4 regions of the Blautia sp. MSJ-36 genome follow, and region 4 is predicted to be linked to each of the others. Evidence: riboswitches for the same ligand, from Rfam matches in the RefSeq annotation. Region 4 holds a riboswitch; each other region holds the start of a gene.
The links. A riboswitch is a leader RNA that binds a small molecule or an ion and turns the genes downstream of it on or off. The one in region 4 is predicted to bind cobalamin.
Positions count from the first base shown of each region.

Region 1: another riboswitch for cobalamin. It lies ahead of KQI39_RS05160 (ABC transporter substrate-binding protein); the one in region 4 lies ahead of KQI39_RS04540 (cysteine-rich small domain-containing protein).
Region 2: another riboswitch for cobalamin. It lies ahead of KQI39_RS14085 (ABC transporter permease); the one in region 4 lies ahead of KQI39_RS04540 (cysteine-rich small domain-containing protein).
Region 3: another riboswitch for cobalamin. It lies ahead of nikB (nickel ABC transporter permease); the one in region 4 lies ahead of KQI39_RS04540 (cysteine-rich small domain-containing protein).

Region 1 is NZ_JAHLPQ010000004.1:181,220-184,396, reverse strand. It holds gene pcrA (DNA helicase PcrA) at 1-780, shown strand, start outside; cobalamin riboswitch at 882-1,171, shown strand; gene KQI39_RS05160 (ABC transporter substrate-binding protein) at 1,278-2,372, shown strand; gene KQI39_RS05155 (FecCD family ABC transporter permease) at 2,477-3,177, shown strand, end outside.
Region 2 is NZ_JAHLPQ010000026.1:26,345-29,521, forward strand. It holds gene KQI39_RS14080 (MATE family efflux transporter) at 1-1,211, shown strand, start outside; cobalamin riboswitch at 1,359-1,532, shown strand; gene KQI39_RS14085 (ABC transporter permease) at 1,669-2,598, shown strand; gene nikC (nickel transporter permease) at 2,614-3,177, shown strand, end outside.
Region 3 is NZ_JAHLPQ010000001.1:308,284-311,460, reverse strand. It holds gene nikC (nickel transporter permease) at 1-371, opposite strand, end outside; gene nikB (nickel ABC transporter permease) at 372-1,310, opposite strand; cobalamin riboswitch at 1,500-1,689, opposite strand; gene KQI39_RS01435 (M14 family metallopeptidase) at 1,978-2,937, opposite strand; gene hisIE (bifunctional phosphoribosyl-AMP cyclohydrolase/phosphoribosyl-ATP diphosphatase HisIE) at 3,032-3,177, opposite strand, start outside.
Region 4 is NZ_JAHLPQ010000004.1:47,184-50,360, forward strand. It holds gene KQI39_RS04530 (glycyl radical protein) at 1-114, opposite strand, end outside; gene KQI39_RS04535 (phosphatase) at 467-1,180, shown strand; gene KQI39_RS04540 (cysteine-rich small domain-containing protein) at 1,266-1,571, opposite strand; cobalamin riboswitch at 1,838-2,038, opposite strand; gene KQI39_RS04545 (C40 family peptidase) at 2,204-3,177, opposite strand, start outside.

The DNA of each region.
Region 1 (3,177 bases), 130 kb from region 4:
CTTACCGGTTATGTGAAGGAACTGGAGGCAGAGAAAACGGAGGAGGCCCAGGCGAGGATCGAAAATATCGATGAGCTGATCTCCAAGACAGAATCCTTCCAGGAAGCCATGGAGGAGGCCGGACAGCCGGCAACACTTTCTGCATTTCTGGAGGAGATCGCACTGGTGGCAGATATCGATTCTGTTGATCCGGATCAGGATTATGTGCTGCTGATGACTCTTCACAGTGCCAAGGGACTGGAGTTCCCAAATGTATTTATCGTGGGAATGGAGGACGGTGTTTTTCCGGGATATGCTTCCATCTGGTCCGGTGATCCGTCGGATATCGAGGAGGAGCGAAGGCTCTGTTATGTGGGGATCACCCGTGCCATGAAGGAACTGACCTTAACCTGTGCAAAACAGCGGATGATCCGTGGGGAGACTCAGTATAACCGTGTGTCACGTTTTGTAAGGGAGGTTCCACGGGAGCTGGTAGATCTTGGACATACCATTCAGGAGAAAAAGCCCAGAGTAGATGATATCGTATCTCCGAAAAGCGCCTATGCCCAGATGAAAATGAATTTCCAGGCAAAGAGCACCCTGCAGAAAAAAGATTTCACAGTGAAGAAGGCGGACAGCCTGGACTATGGTGAGGGAGACACGGTCCGTCATGTGAAATTCGGAGTCGGTATCGTAAAAAATATCGCAGACGGCGGCAGAGACTACGAAGTGACGGTAGACTTTGACAAAGTCGGCGTGAAAAAAATGTTCGCCGGTTTTGCCAAGCTGAAAAAGATCTGAGAGGGATCTCTCCGGGCAGACTATTTCTGCAAAAAACTGTAAAAATCCGGCCTCAAGGTTGTAATTGGAAAACCGGTATGTTAGAATCAGTATCAGCGTAATTGAATTGCTGTGAAGTGAACAGTATCACCGGCACATATGCTGCCGGATACTGTGAGAGGGAATCGGGTAAAAAGCCTGAGCGGTTGCGGCCACTGTATACAGAAGAAGGGATTTCACATGCCATTGCAGAAACTCATGTGAGAAGGCGAAATCCCGATGTCAGAGAGATTCTGGAGAAAATTCTGATACATCATTCATGATCGGCTAAAAGATGAATGGTGTATCAGTTTTTATTTTGCGGAGTTTTTTCTGAGTCTGTAAGTCAGGAAACCTGCTTGACAGTATGTAAGTGGGAGCTTCCGTACAAAGTGTTCCGTGCAGATTTTATGAAGCCCCATCTTTTCGGTTACCCATAGGCAACAGGAGATAAAACAGGCGAAAAGAGAGGAAATGAAATGAAAAACAAGTATGTATCCACAAGAATCATGGCAATGGTAATGGCAGCGGCAATGACCGTATCAGCAGCTCCGGCTGTTTATGCCGCAGAGAGAGCAGACTCCGAGACCATCAAGGAAGACAACCAGCCGGCAGCAGAAGACAGTACAGAGTCTGCAGACACCGAAGATTCTTCCGCAGAGGCAACCAAGACAGAATATCCTCTGACCATCACAACCTATGATTACGATGGAAACGAAATCGAAACCACTTATGAAAAAGCACCGGAAAAAGTCCTTGCTGTATATCAGGGAAGCATTGAGACTATGCTCGCACTTGGTCTGGAAGACCACCTGGTAGCTACCGCAGGTCTTGATAATGAAGTTCCGGAAGATCTCAAAGAAGCATTCTCAAAAACAAATTATCTTGACGAATTTACCCCATCCCTTGAAACTGTAACAATGCTGGAGCCGGACATGATCTTATCCTGGAGCTCTCTTTTCTCTGATGAGAATCTGGGAAATGTAACAGACTGGATCGACAAAGGCTGCAACACCTACTACAACACCAATACTCGTCCGGACGGCGCCAGAACACTGGAAAATGAATTCACAGATATCTTAAATATCGGAAAGATCTTCGATGTACAGGACAAAGCACAGGCTATCGTTGATGATGCAAAAGCAGTGATCGACAAAACTCTTACTGCAACTGCAGATGTAAAAGACAAACCAAGCGTAATGGTATTGGAGCCTCTTGGAGATGACATCACAAACTATGGCGTAAAGAGCCTTGGCGGAGATATGGTAACACAGTTAGGCGCAACTCTTGCAAACCCGGATGCTTCCACCGTTGGAAAAGAGGATATCATCGCAGCCAACCCTGACGTGATCTTTGTGGTTTACATGCCATATGCAGGAGATGATCCGGAAACTGTTAAGAACAGCCAGCTTGCAGTGATCCAGGATGATGAGTCCCTGAAGAGCCTTGACGCAGTAAAGAACGGACGTGTTTACCCGATCATGCTCAGTGAGATGTATGCAAGTGCAACACGTACCCAGGACGGAATCGAAACTTTTGCAAAGGGATTATATCCGGACGTAAATCTTGACTGATCGGAGAAAATGCAGTGAAAGAAACAGCTTCACAGAGAAAAAAAGATAAGGTGCTCAGAACATCCATGTATGTGGCAGTTCTCATCTGACTTGCAGGATTCCTTATTTTTTCCATACTTGCAGCCATCACTTTTGGAAATGCGGATCTGTCACTGAAGGATGTATACGGCGTTATCGCTTATAAATTGTTTCATATAAAAAGTCTGTCCGCCTATGCGGAAGGCGCAGTTCATGATGTTGTGTGGCTGATCCGGCTGCCTAGAGTCCTTCTGGCTCTGGCAGTTGGAATGGCTCTTTCCGTGTGCGGCGTGGTGATGCAGGCTATCGTGCAGAACCCGCTGGCAGACCCGTATGTGCTGGGTATCTCATCTGGTGCATCTCTGGGTGCCACACTGGCCATCATGCTTGGAATCGGAAGCTTTCTTGGCGGAAACTCTGTGGGAATCACAGCTTTCATTGGCGCGATGATCACTTCTTTTGCGGTGATCGCCATTGCAAACATGGGTGGAAAGGCAACTTCCGCAAAACTGATCCTTGCGGGAATGGCGGTCAGCGCAGTCTGTTCTGCTTTTTCCAATTTTGTCATTTATATTACCAATGACAAAAATGCGGCAACAGAAGTTATGAAGTGGAGCATGGGAAGTCTTGCCGGAGCAAGCTGGATCAGAGTGGGTGTAATGCTTCCGGTCACGCTGATGTGCGTGGCTGTTTTCTGGACGCAGTACCGGAACCTGAATCTGATGCTTCTGGGAGATGACGTATCCATTACCCTTGGAACAGATCTGCACAGACTGCGGACTTTTTA
Region 2 (3,177 bases), on a different contig from region 4:
CACTGGCGGCAGTAGGCGCAGGAGATTGGCTGGTATGGCTGGTGTTGGGGATCATGACAGGTATCACACAGGGTTTTTCTATTCTTGTATCTCAGTATTATGGAGCAAGGGAAAAGAAAAATCTGAAATGTGCAGTGGCGAAAAGCTATATCATGACAGCATTACTGTCTGTGGTCGTACTCGCAGTAAGTGAAGGTACAGTTTATCGTGTTCTTTTATTTTTACATACGCCGGATAATGTCATTGATCTGACAATGCTATATTTGCGGCTGATCTTTGCGGGAATCCCGATCATAGCTGCTTATAATATATTTGCAGCGATCCTTCGGGCACTTGGAAACAGCAGATCTCCGTTGATCGCAATGACAGTGGCAGCAGTGATCAATGTGGGACTGGATCTGTTATTTGTGGCGGTTTTTGGCTGGGGTATAGCCGGAGCAGCAGTGGCAACCGTTATCGCACAGGGATTTTCAGCCTTGTACTGTTTGATCGTATTACGTAAAATCCCGGATATCCGCCTGGAAAAGAAGGACTTTTACAGGCAGCCCTCTATGAGTTTGCGGCTTTTGGAACTGGCGGTTCCTCTTGCGATACAGAATGTGATCATCTCCGTGGGAGGACTTGTGGTACAGTATGTGATCAATGGATTTGGTTTTCTGTTTGTGGCGGGATTTACGGCATCGAACAAGCTGTATGGGGTTTTGGAGATGGCTGCCGTTTCATATGGATATGCTATTACAACCTATGTGGGCCAGAATCTTGGTGCAAAAAAATACCAGAGGATTCGAAAAGGCGTGCGCAGCGGCACTTATATGGCAGTGCTCACTTCGGCTTTCATTTCCGGCATGATGGTACTGTTTGGACGTAATGTACTGTCCCTGTTTGTATCCGGTGAACCGGATCAGACCCGACAGGTATTGGATATAGCATATAAGTATTTGTTTATTATGGCTGTCTTTTTGTGGGTGCTGTATCTGCTGTATGTGTATCGTTCCGCTATCCAGGGCCTGGGTAATACTTTGATTCCGCTTGCCAGCGGCATTGCAGAATTTATAATGCGTGTCAGTGTTGCGCTGCTGCTGCCAAAACTGATCGGTGAAGATGGAATATACTATGCAGAGATCTGTGCATGGAGCAGTGCAGCTGTTTTATTATTCGTAAGTTATATGATCATTATACGGAAATATAAAGAAGTCACCGTTCATACATAATGTTATTTACTTAAGGGATCTATAATAATACAGGCAGAAAATATTCGGGTTTCACTATGAAATGTTCAGATATTTTATATTTGACAAAAAACTATTTATATAAAAAGAAAAGTATGATATTATGATACTTATTCATTGCAACTATGAAAATTGAATAGTCAGAAGGGTGTACAAAGTACTTAATAAGGAATCTGGTGAAATGCCAGAACAGCCACCGCTACTGTGACAGGGACGAAAACCAAAATATCACTGGAGAGATCCGGGAAGATGGTAAGTAGGAAGAACTGGAGTCAGGAGACTTGCCTTTTTGACAGAAGAATTCTGATTCGGATGGGATACAGAAGGAATAAGCTCTGCCTGAGGTAGAGGTTTGTTTTTTGTGCTGATATGATGCTGGATCATATCAGCTTTTTTTATTTTAACCGAATAAACAGATGAAAAATGAGGAGAAATGAAAATGGGAAAAGTAATTGCAAAGCGTTTTATATTTATGATTCCGGTAGTTCTGGCGGTTACATTTATTATTTTTATGCTGAGTTTTATATCGGCAGGTGATGCTGCCAGAGTTCTGGCGGAGAAAAAATACGAGCATCCGTCACCGGAACAGGTAGAAGAAGTACGGCATGAGGAAGGACTGGATCAGCCGGTGCTGGTACAATACGGGAAATGGCTGGATCAGGCACTTCATGGCGATTTTGGAAAATCATATTCTACCAGAAAACCGGCTTTTGATGAATTAAAAAAATATTTTCCACAGACATTTAAACTGGCAGTTACTTCGTTTTTATTGTTGATGATCGTATCAGTCCCTCTTGGGATTTTGTCGGCAATTTATGAAAACAGAGTTCTGGATAAAGTCATTCGCATTTTGTCGTCCCTCAGTGTATCTATGCCGTCTTTCTGGATCGGTCTGATGCTGCTCTATATATTTGGAGTAAAGCTAAAAGTGATTTCCGTGATCGGAGGAGATGCCGGAGGCATCCCGATTCTTGCGGCATTTGCCATGGATATCAGTTTCTTTGGAATTATGACGAGATTGATCCGTACTAATATGATACAGGTGCTGAAGCAGGATTACATACGTGCCAGCAGAGCTAAGGGATTGTCATCTGTAAATGTAATTTTGCGTCATGGTCTGAAAAATATCCTGATTCCTGTGCTTACACGTCTGGTATCAATTGTGATCGGTTTTTTCTGTGGCTCAGCTGTGATAGAAAGTATTTTTTCAATTCAGGGAATCGGAAATCTGGCATTGAAATCCGTGATCTCAAAAGACACTCCGGTGCTGCAATGTTTTATCTTTATTCTGGCTGTTGGCATTGTAGTATTAAATTTTCTTGTGGATATCGCCTATTCTGCGATTGACCGGCGAATCCAGTTAAAGTAAAGGAGAGATCATAGAATGGGAAGCAGAAGAAAGCAGAAAACAGAAAAAAGCATGATCCAGAATCTGTACTGGAAACAGGTATTCCGGTCACCGAAAACAAAAATAGGATTGATGGTGGTCATAATTTTTGCATTGGCAGCTATTTTTGCACCTGTACTGGCGCCGCATGATCCACTGCTTGTGGATGTTTCGATAAAATTAAAGAATCCGTCGGCGGCATATCCTTTAGGTACTGATCAGCTGGGAAGATGTATTTTATCAAGACTTCTCTGGGGCAGCCGGTATTCACTGAGCTACAGCTTTACGGTGCTTCTGATCACCGTATGTGTCGGGGTGCCGATCGGGCTGTTTGCCGGATATGTAGGTGGAAAAATCGATTCCACAATCATGAGGATCATTGATGTATTTATGGCTATGCCGGTCTTTATTGTGGCACTTGCCATTGCAGGAACCATGGGAGCCAGCGGTGCTCATCTGATCCTGTCCTTATCGGTCGTATCCTGGGCAGAATATGCAAGGCTTGCCCGTGCATTGACACTTCAGGAAAAAAATAAAAATTATATGACCGCACTGAAGGCC
Region 3 (3,177 bases), on a different contig from region 4:
ACAAGGCCCGGGAAGGAAATCATCATATCCGCAATGCGCATGATCACCGCATCTACAATACCGCCAAAATATCCGGCAATAACTCCTAAAAATGTACCGATCACAAAAATCACCGCAACCAGACATAAGGTCATGATCAGAGACGTTCTTGTTCCGAAAATAACACGGGAAAGAAGATCTCGCCCAAGTTTGTCTGTTCCAAATGGATGGGCGGAGCTCGGCTCCTGCAGTGATTCGGTCATAACTGCATCCAACGGATCATATGGGGAAAGCTGCGGTGCAAAGATCGCAACACCGATCACCACAAGACCTAGAATAAAGAAAAGAGTGAATTGTTTGTTTTCTTTGAATATTCGTAATACTTTTTTCAATTATCTATCCTCCTTAAGTCTTGGATCGAGATAAGTGTAGGATAGATCCACAAGCAGGTTGATGCACATGTACAGGATCGCGATCCAGAGTACATAGCCCTGTACAAGAGGATAGTCACGACAGGAAATTGCCTTTACTGCCATATTTCCCATTCCAGGCCAGTTGTAAATGATCTCTACAACTGCAGTACCTCCCAGAAGACTTCCAAGGGAAAGTCCCAGCAGTGTTACCAGCGGAAGCATTACATTAGGAAGAACGTGTTTCCAGAGAATGACGCTTTCCTTGATCCCACGCATTCTTGCACCTGTGACATAATCCTGGTGAAGCTCCTCCAGTACTGCACTTCTTACCTGTCTGGTATACTTTGCAGACATGGCAAGTGCAAGTGTCAGCGCCGGAAGGATCATGGATTTAAAATCTGTACTGCCTCCGGCAACATTGATCCAGCGAAGCTGAACACCAAAGATGCTGAGAAGGATCAGGCCCAGCCAGAAGCTTGGAACAGATACTCCCACAAAGGTAATTCCTCTTACAAAATAATCCGGGAATTTGTTCTGATATACAGCGGCCAGTATTCCAAGCGGTATGGAAATAATGACCATCATCAGAAGTGCCAGCAACGACATCCTCAGCGTCGGCCAGAAACAGGATACCAGTTTATCCGTTACCGGCATTTTGAAAGAATAGGACTGTCCCATATCTCCTGTTACAACACCTTTCAGCCAGGAACCATACTGTACAAGAAATGGCTGGTCAAGGCCGAGATCATGTCTTGTCTGTTCCAGAAGTTCCGGTGTTGGAAGATTACCACACTCTGTCAACATGATCTCCGCAGGATCACCAGGTGACAGGTAGGTCAGTCCAAATGTGAAAAAGCTGATTCCAAACAATACAATTATGATCTGGAGAAATCTTTTTCCTACTTGTTTCTTTGTCACGTTTTACTCCTTTCCTCATTTGATGTGATTTTTAGCATAGCCGTTTCAACTTATATAAGATAATAATAACTATAATGGGATTCTTTATATGCAGAAAATGCATGGAATTTCAGAAATACGCACGAAAAAAGCCCGTGACGAAATACGGGCACACACAAAAAAACATGCTTCCTATCTTCCGTAAGAATCATCTTAAAACAATTACAAGCAGGTCTCCTGACTCAGGCTCCTCACCCTCAGACACCTTCCCGGCCCTATTTCTCACGCACCCGGCCAGTGGTATTTTATCTGAGGATTCCCCATTACAGTGACGGGATCGTACCGGATTTACACCGGTTTCCCTATTAATCCTCTCGGAACTTGCAACGGCTGATGTAAAAATCAGCAAATGCTGTTAAATTACGGATTTATTGTATGATAAATCTATTGCTGTTGTCCATAGAAAAATGTTGTATTTTTAGAATATTTATCAATTTTGTCAAAGCTGTTTGAATTGTACATATACCCCGTTAGGTATTTAACAACTGAGTTTATCCGATTTGTCAAAAAAATACGGATTTTACGCGTTTATTTTTACAAATAGAACAACAAACGGTAAAATCCGGTTTTCTTATCGCTTCTATAGGAATTGAATAAAACAATTTTTGGTGGAAAAGCTCTGCGAATATCAGGTCAGCGTCTCTGTGATCGCTGCATAGGCGATCATCGGTCCGTCCTCAATAATATTCAGGCTGGCTGTCTGATAAAGTACAACTCCATTTTCTGTTGCAATGGATGTATAAAGCAGGTTTCCGTAGTAATCTCTCAGTTCACCCAGGTCTTCTCCTTTAAAGAAGTACTCTCCAGGCTTTTTGGATGGATACCAGCATCCGGTATATGGTGCATATTCATATACCACATTTTCCAGAAGCATCTGACGGTAATGTTTCAGTCCGTGACATTTCTTCCCCTGAAGATGAAACACAAGATGACGGACGTCTCTTTTGTCCTGTTCCACTTCCTCCCAGGTCCAGTAACTGTGTCCGCCCCTCTCGATGAGAATACTTGGAATTCCAAGAGAAGAGGCATAATTATAGGCACCACCTGTAGCAGTTGTAGAGCGGACCACATATTTGACACCGATATGTCTTGCCATATGTAAGGACTTCTCTGCCGTCTCTTCATCTACAACCCCTACATAATAAACATATGGATGAAGCTGCTCATATCCGTCTCCGCTGTGCAGATCAATATAATAATCCGTTATGGAAAAAAGTTTCGTCACCATGGTATAGGCAATGCGGTCTGCAGCTGTCCCCTCAGGATCTCCCGGGAAAACACGGTTCAGATTCTTACCATCTTCATAGACCATACTCATGGTACGATGTTCAAATCCACTGACATTGACCAGCGGAATGATGATCACATTTCCCTTCAGTTCCTCCGGCTGAAATTCTTTCGCAAGTTCCATCGCCGCCTGTATTCCTACATACTCGGCGCTGTGTACTCCTGCTGTGATCAGGATCGTCGGTCCGTCTTCCACCCCGCAGATCACAGTCGCCGGCATCGCCATGCCGCATCCTGTGATCTCAATCTTACCTTGTGCTTTTTCTCCTTTTTCGATCACCCAGTCATCAATTTTGATCATTGGCTGTTTCCCTTTCCCTTTTTCTTATATTTCCGCACTTTGTTCCGATAAGTATACCATGCCTAACCAAAATTGTATATGTCTTTTTTTAATTCTATCTTTTTGCCAGTTCTCTGGTGATCTCTTCCCAGCTGACACCTTTTTCCACCATCAGTACCATCATGTGATAGAGAAAATCTGAGATCTCATACTTGATCTCTTCTTTATCCGGATTTTTGGCGGCAATAACGATCTCTGTAC
Region 4 (3,177 bases):
TGTGACCAGCTTGGCTCTGGCAGATTCGATCACCGGCATCTTTGCATAAAGATTATCCACAAGATGTGTGATCCTGTCTGTTTTCGGGATATCTGCTATATGAAATTTCTCCATGATTCTCCTTTCTCATAACCGGTTGTTTCTGGTGATCTGTCCGCCTTCCCGCTTCCAGAACCGCTTCTTTCCGGCTATGTGCTCATGTAATTTTATTATACCTTACCCCCTCTTTGATGTCAACGAAATCCAACATGTGTTTCTTGCTGTTTTTGTGGTTTTTATAGGGCAAGCCCCGTTGGTTTTATTTGTTTTTCGTGTTTTTATGTTTTTCTCTATTGACTTTGTTTTTCTGCTCTGTCATACTTGAATTTATATGGGAATTCCTTTATTTTTCACAAAAAATATGTACAGCGGACATTTGTATTCCGCTCCGTCACATGTTCCCAAACAGCAAAAGAGGTGTATTTTTATGTATCTTTCTGATATGCATACCCATTCCATCGCCAGCGGTCACGGCACGGAATGTACCATCACCAACATGGCACGTGCAGCCGCAGAAAAAGGCCTCCGTCTTCTCGGAATCACCGATCACGGTCCCGGAACTCTGGCAGCCGGAACTTCCTCCTACTTCCGAAGTCTTACCTATTCTCCGAAAAAACATTTCGGCGTAGACCTGCTCTATGGGATTGAACTGAATATTCTGGATCGGAACGGAAGTGTAGATCTGGATCAGGAATTATTATGTAAACTTGATTACGCCATTGCCAGCATGCATTCCTGGAACTACCACCCCGGCACCAGGGACGAAAACACCGAAGCCTTTATCAATGTTATGAAAAATCCTTGTGTCAAAATTCTCGGACACAGTGACAACACACACTATCCGGTGAATTATGAAGTTCTTGCCCGAACCGCCAAAGAAACCGGAACGATCTTTGAGATCAACGAAGCTTCTCTTGCGCCTTATGGCTATCGTGGTGACACAAGAGAAAACTGTTTCGAAATCCTTCGCTGCTGCCGAAAATACGATCTGCCACTGCTTCTCTCCAGCGACAGCCACGGCCCGGAACACATCGGCGATTTTACCTATGCCGCTGAGTTTGTTCATCAGGCCATGTTCCCGGAACAGCTGATCCTGAACAACCAGCTTCCAAGGTTGAAAGTATTCCTGCAGACCAGATGACCCGATAAAGTAAAAAGCCAGCTCTCACATGTCACCATGTGTCAGAGCTGGCTTATTATTTCGGGTTATATTCTATTCTCTATTATCACTTCTCATCTGTCTGAGAATTTTCTCTCTGTTTTCTTATCATATCCGCAAGTTCCTGGTACTTCCCTGTGATATATCCATAATTTTCTCTTCTGTGAGGAAGTTTACACGCCGTACAGTCCTTGATCCCACTTTCTGTGAAGTGAAAATTACCGCCGCATTTATCTCCCAGTGCATACAACGGACAATAACAGAACAGGCAGTTAAAATTCTCCGGATCTGCTCCTTTATGGCATGGAAAATACTCGCATTTTTTGTGACTGAAATAGGAATACTCTTTTCCTTCCCAATATGGTTTCTCCATGATTCTTATCTCCTCCCGGATCATATATCCTCTTAATTTTCCCATAAAAAAAGAGGTAGCGATGCCACCCCGGGGTAGAAATATAATCCGTTCATGAGTGCGCGGAGGGAACGAATGTATCCGGAGTAGTATCGCCTGCCATTTAATCATGTATAATTCATATGAACAGGCGCATTCCATAAAAAAATGCCTACTCTCGTAAAAAAGTAGACAACGTCCCAGGGGTGCGGAGTCCCTGAAATGGTTGTTACACTTTACACGGAAGTTTAACCTCGCCATAACAAGCAGGTTTCCTGGCTCCGGGATCATGGCTTGTCTCTCCTTCTCATACCTAAGTACAATGGACTGTGAGATTCGCTCCTCCGTTACAGTGACCGGATCGCTCAGGTTTCACACCTGATTCCCTTTTCTGCTGGCTTCTGATAATCAACGACTGTCAGATGCCCTCAGCACTTGCTATGTTCAATATGGAATTATACTGGCATTATAATAACACCCTGTTAATTATATGTCAATACCATTTCAGATTTTTCTGATATAAATACACTGTTTCCTTATAAGAAACAGCCTGACGGAATATACCGCCAGGCTGTTCAATATCTTCATCTTAATGAATTTTATATGGTTCGTGATTATACAAGACGTCTTACAGAAACAATCGTTCTGTATGTCGCATCGTTACTGATCTTAATACCATCCTGGGAATTGGATGCATGTACAATCTGTCCATTGCCCATATAAATAGCCACATGTCCACCGTAACAGATCAGATCTCCTGGCTGAGCATCTGCATAAGATACCTCAGTACCTGCGTTCTGCTGCTCATAGGAAGTTCTCGGAAGGCTTACACCAAAGTTAGCATATACACTCTGTACAAAACCGGAGCAGTCTGCACCGTTGGTAAGGCTTGTTCCGCCCCATACATACGGATTTCCAACAAACTGTGTGGCATAATCTACAACAGAAGAACCGGAACCACTGTAGGAAGAAGAACTTCCGCTGTCAGAAGAGGTATCCTCAGAAGCATCGCTGCTGTCATCATAGTTTGCGTCTGTATTATCTTCTGTAGTGTCTGTATATCCGGACTGGTCATCGGAAATTACATTTCCGTCCTCATCATACTGAACGTCACCATTCTCATCATATGTATCATCTACATACTCTGTATCGTCCTCTGCAGTATCTTCGTCCGTATTCTCGATTACGTCACCGTCCTCGTCATACTGAACGTCTTCACTCTCATCTGCTTCATCCTGCTGCGCTGCTTCCGCTTCTGCCTGGCGTCTTGCTTCCTCTTCTGCTTCTGCCTGTGCTCTTGCTGCTGCCTCAGCCTCCGCCTGACGTCTTGCTTCCTCTTCTGCGGCGATACGCTCAGCCTCTAATCTCTGAAGCTCTGCAGTCTGCTCTGCAAGAAGGTTCGCATAGTCTGTAGCCTGCTGCTGTGCATAAGCAATTTCATTGTCATAATCTGCGGATGTTGCACGCTTCTCATCCAGCTGTGCCTGAAGGTTCTGGGATTCTGCCTCATATTCCTGCTTCATTCCCTCAAGTTCCGCTTTCTCCTGTGTATACTGTGCTTCCAAGTTAGCTACCTGCTGGATGGTGT